One region of the Mesorhizobium sp. WSM4816 genome, then DNA from elsewhere that is predicted to be linked to it. Evidence: predicted binding sites of a transcription regulator. Region 1 holds the regulator's gene; the other holds the start of a gene.
The links. The regulator PhoB, encoded in region 1, activates phosphate uptake and scavenging genes when phosphate is short. The targets are predictions, from matches to a motif close to TGTCATNNANCTGTCAT.
Positions count from the first base shown of each region.

Region 2: the regulator PhoB is predicted to act here: its motif matches at 2,003-2,019, upstream of phnF (phosphonate metabolism transcriptional regulator PhnF).

Region 1 is NZ_JBVVQR010000006.1:183,113-186,318, forward strand. Features, by position in the region: gene AC0L3H_RS10295 (ROK family protein) at 1-945, shown strand, start outside; gene phoB (phosphate regulon transcriptional regulator PhoB) at 1,066-1,755, opposite strand; gene phoU (phosphate signaling complex protein PhoU) at 1,772-2,479, opposite strand; gene pstB (phosphate ABC transporter ATP-binding protein PstB) at 2,515-3,206, opposite strand, start outside.
Region 2 is NZ_JBVVQR010000019.1:44,526-47,731, reverse strand. Features, by position in the region: gene AC0L3H_RS20055 (carbon-phosphorus lyase complex subunit) at 1-844, opposite strand, end outside; gene phnH (phosphonate C-P lyase system protein PhnH) at 846-1,457, opposite strand; gene phnG (phosphonate C-P lyase system protein PhnG) at 1,457-1,921, opposite strand; gene phnF (phosphonate metabolism transcriptional regulator PhnF) at 2,043-2,792, shown strand; gene AC0L3H_RS20035 (zinc-binding alcohol dehydrogenase family protein) at 2,801-3,206, opposite strand, start outside.

The sequences.
Region 1 (3,206 bases):
GATTATGCCGGACAAGTGGTCGCCGAGGACCAGCGCCGGCTGGACACGCTGACCATGTCGCGCGACGCGCTGATCGGCGAAAGTGTCGCCATCGTCCGACGCCGGCTCGAAGATCCCGACCTCGATGTCCAAAGCGTCGCCCGCATCGCGCTGGCGATCCAGGGCATCACCGATTCCCACGCGCGCGCCATGTTGTGGTCGCCGATCACGCCGCAGACGAACATCGCCTTCGCCGACATTCTGGAACGCGAGTTCGGCATCCCGGCCATCATGGAGAACGACTGCAACATGATGGCCGTGGCGCTGCGCTGGCGCCACCCGGATCGCTACCGCGACGATTTCATCGCCATCCTGCTCTCGCACGGCATCGGCATGGGGCTGGTGCTGAAGGGCGAGCTGTTCACCGGCACCCACTCCTCGGGCGGCGAATTCGGCCACATGATCCATCGGCCGGGCGGCGCGCTTTGCCGCTGCGGGCGGCGCGGCTGCGTCGAGGCTTATGCCGGCAACTACGCCATCTGGCGCAACGCAAGGCTGTTGAGCGAGAACGCCGAGCCGGTCGCCGATGTCAGCGACGCCGAGATGCGGGCACTGGCGGCCCGGGCGCGCGAGACGGACGGACCGGAGCGCGAAGCCTACCGCAAGGCCGGCGAGGCGCTCGGCTTCGGGCTCGGCAGCCTGTTTGCGCTGATCGATCCGGCGCCGGTGGCCATGGTCGGCGCCAGCGCTGCCGCCTTCGACCTGATCGAGCCGGCGCTGCGCGAGGCCATCGCCCAGACCGCCGGCGGCCAGCATTCGGGTTCGATTTCCTTCGACACCGAGCCGAACGAGTTGCCGCTGATCCGCGAAGGCTGCGCCATGCGGGCGCTAAGCTTCGTCGACCAGGAGATTTTCGCGCCGAGCATCCAGGCACGAGCCGGCTCGGTCGGAAAGAACGTGGCTTGAAGGATTCCCGGGTCGCGACTTGGGGTGTGTTGAGATTCAGGTCAGGCCGAGTCGAGAATGGTGGGTTCCGAGATCCGGAGCGGAGCGTACTTTGGGGTACGCCGGAAGCGCAGGTATCAGCTAGTCTTCCCTGATCGCATAGCCGGCGCCGCGGATGGTGCGGATGACATCGGGCATGCGACCATTGTTGACCGCCTTGCGCAACCGGCCGACATGGACGTCCACGGTGCGCTCGTCGATGTAGATCGTCTCGCCCCAGACATTGTCGAGCAACTGGCTGCGCGAGAAGACCCGGCCCGGGTGGCGCATCATGAATTCGAGCAGCCGGAATTCGGTCGGCCCGAGCCGGATCTCGCTCTTCTTGCGATAGACCCGGTGCGATTCACGATCGAGCATGATGTCGCCGACCTTGAGCACGCTGGACAGCACTTCCGGCTTGGCGCGGCGCAGCAGCGCCTTGACCCTGGCCATGAATTCCGGTGTCGAGAACGGCTTGACCAGATAGTCGTCGGCTCCGGTCGAAAGGCCGCGCACCCGGTCGCTCTCCTCGCCGCGAGCGGTCAGCATGATGATCGGCAGCCGCTCGGTTTCGGGGCGCACCCGAAGCCGCCGGCAAAGCTCGATGCCGGAAACCGCCGGCACCATCCAGTCGAGCACCAAAAGATCGGGCACGTTTTCCTGCAGCCGGATTTCGGCCTCGTCGCCGCGCGTCACCACCTCGACCTGATAGCCTTCGGATTCCAGATTATAACGGAGGAGGACGCCCAGCGGCTCTTCATCCTCCACCACCATGATGCGCGGCGCGATCATCGGCCGGTCACTCCTGTCATGTCGCCGGCGCCGACATCGTCGTTTCGTCGAGCTTCGGGCGATCCGCCGGCAATTGCTGCCCGGTCACGACAAAGTAGGCGTTTTCGGCGATGTTGGTGACGTGATCGCCGATACGCTCGAGATTCTTGGCGCAGAACAGAAGGTGCGTGCAGGCGGTGATGTTACGCGGATCCTCCATCATGTAGGTCAGGAGCTCGCGAAAAACCGCCGTGTATTTCACGTCGATCTTCTGGTCGTCGGCGCGCAGTTCCTTCAACGCGCCGGCATCGCGCGACACATAGTGCTCGACCACGCCGCGCAGCTGCACAAGAACGAGGTCCGCCATCGCGTCAATACCGTGCGACAGATTACGCGGCGTCGCGCTCTGCCCGACTGCGCTGACCCGCTTGGCTATGTTCTTGGCCAGATCGCCGATGCGCTCGAGATCGCCCGCCATGCGGATTGCGCCAACCACGGCGCGCAGATCCTGCGCCATCGGCTGCCGCTTGGCGATCAGCGTGATGGCGCTGTCGTCGAGCTCGCGCTGCCGCGCATCCATGATGGCGTCGTCCGAGACGACGCGCTGCGCCATCGCATTGTCCGACGCAAGCAGCGCGCGGATCGAGGCCGCTACCATTGCGGCGGCGAGCTCGTCCATGTCGCGGATCAGCCTGTCGATGTGCTCCAGTTCCTCGTCGAAAGATGCGACGGTGTGTTCACCCATGGTGCTGTCCTCGTGTTCGAAATTCGCCGGACCGCTCAGCCGAACCGGCCGGTGATGTAGTCCTGGGTGCGCTTGTCGTCGGGGTTGGTGAACATCTTGTCGGTCGCGCCCTCCTCGACCAGATAGCCGAGATGGAACATCGCCGTGCGTTGCGACACGCGCGCCGCCTGCTGCATCGAATGGGTGACGATGACGATCGTATAGTTCTGGCGCAGTTCGTCGATCAGTTCCTCGACGCGGGCGGTGGCGATCGGATCGAGCGCCGAACAGGGCTCGTCCATCAGGATCACTTCCGGCGACACGGCGATGGCGCGCGCAATGCACAGGCGCTGCTGCTGTCCGCCGGACAGGCCGGTACCCGACTCGAGCAGGCGATCCTTGACCTCGTTGAACAGGCCGGCCTTCTTCAGGCTCGATTCGACGATGCCGTCCAACTCGGCCTTGCTCCTGGCCAGGCCGTGGATGCGCGGACCGTAGGCGACGTTTTCGTAGATCGACTTCGGAAACGGGTTCGGCTTCTGGAACACCATGCCGACGCGAGCTCGCAGCTCGACGACATCGATTTTCGGGTCGTAGACATCCTCGCCGTCGAGCGTGATCTTGCCGCTCACCCGCGCGATATCGATGGTGTCGTTCATTCGGTTCAGGCAACGCAGGAACGTCGACTTGCCGCAGCCCGATGGGCCGATCAACGCCGTCACCTGATGCTCGCGGACATCGAGATCGA
Region 2 (3,206 bases), on a different contig from region 1:
TCTGACCGAAGACGAGACCGTAGCCGCGGGTGAATTGCGGCGGCGCCTTGGCCGAGCCTTTGAACTGGTTGACCATCTGGCACTCTGTGACACGCGCAGTACCCAGCGGTACGGCGAATGGCAGCTCCGGCACGTCGAGTTCCAGCTCGACCTCGCCGATGCGAACCTCGCCGACGAACGGATGGTTGCGAGCATAGCCGCGCTGGGTGGAATAGCCGAGCGCCAGCAAAAAACCCTCGTCGCCGCGTGACAGCGCCTGCAGGCGGATGTCGCGCGCCATCGGGAATTCCAGCGGCTCGCGGGTGATGTCGCCGGGGATATGGTCCTGCGGCATGTCGCCGTCGGGCTCGATCAGGCCTTCGCGGGCGAGGATGGCGGAGACGCGCGGCATGGCTTCCGCGTCGCTGGCGCGCTGCAGCGGCTCGGCGACGTCGCCGGCGGCGGCGAGTTCGGGATCGAGCAGCCGGTGGGTGTAGTCGAAGGTCGGGCCGAGCAGCTGGCCGCCGGGAAGATCCTTGTAGGTCGCCGACACGCGCCGCTCGACCAGCATCGCCCCGGTGTCGATCGCCCTGGTGTAGCCGAAGCGCGGCAGCGTGGTGCGATAGGCGCGAACCAGGAAGATCGCCTCGATCATGTCGCCGCGCGCCTGAACGATGGCCAGCGCCGCCAATTCGCGGTCGTAGAGCGAACCTTCGCTCATCACCCGGTCGACGCCGAGCGCCAGCTGCTCGACGATCTGGTCGAGGCGAAGCGCCGGCACGGAACGGTCGCCGCGGCGGCGGTCGGCGAGCAGGGCGTGGGCGTTGGCAATGGCCGCTTCACCGCCTTTTACCGCGACATACATATCACGCCTCCATCATCTTGATGCGCGTCGTGCGCGGCAGGCAGGCAACGCCTTCCGGGGTGGCGAGGATAATGTCGACACCACGGGGGAAACGCTGATTGTTCTGCTTCCATTGTTCGACGAAGTGGCGCGGCATCTGCGCCGGCGCGATTGTCGCGGTAGTTTCGATGCCGGGCCCTTCGAGCAGCAGCGGGGCGCCTGAGACGAGATCGCTGACCTGCAGGATCAGCGTCGTCGAGCGGTCGGGATAGTCCTGGGTGCCTTGTGAAAAGCCGTCGAGCGCCATCATCTCGGCCGGCGTGGCGATCAGCGCGAAATGCGCATCGGCTGGCGTGTGGGCCAGTGGCGCGCCGGTGTGGAAGCCGAGCCAGGATTTCACCGCTGCTGGGGCCTGCAAAACGAGGTCGAGCCAGAGCGGCGTGTCGTTGTCGCACAGCGCCAGCGCGATGGCGCCTGCGGTGGCCGACAGCGGCGCCGGCGGGCGGGCAAAGACTGGCAGAGGCTGCAGGGTGCCCGGCCGCGCCATTGCGTCCATCACGGCGCGGAACACCGTCTGGGCGTCGAACACCGGATCGGCAAAGCCGCCCTCGATCGCCTGGGTTGCGATGTCCATCAGTCTTCTCCGCGTACCATGGTGAAGAAATCGACCTTCGTTGCCGCCGTCTCGGCGCGCCGCCGCTCACGGCGGCTGGCCAGTGCGGCCTGCAGCGGCGCAATGAGTTTGCTCTCGACCTCGTTGCGGCGGGTGGGATCCTGCCAGAGCGCGTCGGCGATCGCCGCCAGTCTTGCTTTCTGCTTGTCACGGCCCAGCGCGTAGCAGTGGCCGACTTCTCCCGAGGCAAGCCGCACCGTCGCGCGGGTGACCGTCGCCTCGCCGACGTTGAACGGCGCGCCGCCGCCGCCGATGCGGCCACGCACGGTGACCAGGCCGGTTTCGGGGCCGCGCAGGAGCTCTGCTTCCGAAGGCAGGCCGGCTTCGTTCCAGAGGCGGACGATATCGTCGCCGGTCGATTGCGCCAACGTCGCCATGACGGCCTTGCGCTCAAGCTGCTGATCGCGCGCTTCCTGTCCTCGCATGGTTAACATTCCCTTGCATCGAAAATTCATCTATTGATATAGACAATTATACAAATTATATCTATTTTCTAAAGCGTGTCCATGACGGATGGATGACAGCGAAAAAGATCGGGGCAAAGAGATGATCGGTCAGCAGATGGCCAGCAGCTTGGAGCGGCGCAGCGGCGTCGCGCTGTGGCGGCAGATCGCCGACCAGATCCTGCATTCGATCGCCGTTGGCGACTTTGCCGAGAATGCTGCGTTGCCACCGGAAGTTGCACTGGCCGAGCGCTATGGCGTCAACCGCCATACGGTGCGCAGCGCCATCGCCGCACTGGTGCAGGATGGCGTGCTCAGGGCCGAACAGGGGCGCGGCACTTTCGTGCTGTCGCGCAAGCGCCTGTCCTACCCGATAGGCGCCCGCACCCGGTTTTCGGAGGGCTTGCAAGGGCAGGCGTCGGAGCGTCGCAGCGTGCTGCTCGAATCGGCGGTCGAGCCGGCCAGCCGGCGCGTCGCCGAAGGGCTGGGGCTTGCCAGGGGTTCTGATGTAATACGCCTCGAGACACGCGGCGAAGCCGATGGGCAACCGGTCTCGCGTGCCACCGGCTGGTTCGACGCGGGACGCTTCGCCGGCATCGATGCCGCCATGGCCGAAACCGGATCGGTGACCGCCTCATTCCAGCGTTTCGGCATCGGTGACTATCTCAGGCAATCGACGGTGCTGTCGGCCCGCCACGCGGACGCCGCCGACCTTGCCGATCTCGATCTGCAGCCCGGCGCCATCGTGCTGGTCACGGTCGCCGTCAACGTCACGCCGGACGGCCAGCCGATCCAGTTCGCCGAAACGCGGTTTCCGGCCGAGCGGGTCGAGCTCAAGATATCGGCGCTTTAGGTCTGGTCTTATCCGACCTGGATGACGGCCTTGATCAGGCCGGATTTCTCACGCGCCCAGCGGGCGAGGTCGCGCGGCGTGTCGACAAGCGTCGTGCGATGGGTGACGAGCTTTTCCAGCGGCACAGCACCATCGCGGATCGAGGCAGCGACATGGTCGAAGTCGGCGCGCAGCGCGTTGCGGCTGCCGATCAGCGTCATCTCACGCTTGTGGAATTCGGGATCGGAAAAGACGATGTCGTCCTTGACGACGCTGACCAGGACCAGCGTCCCGCCATGCGCGACATGGGCGAAGGCCGACTGCACGGACTGGGTGTTGCCGGTGGCATCGAAAATCACGTCAAAACCTTCGCCGTTGGTCGCCTCGCGCACCAAATCGGTCGCAGACTGCCGTGAACCGTCGAGGGTGGCGAAG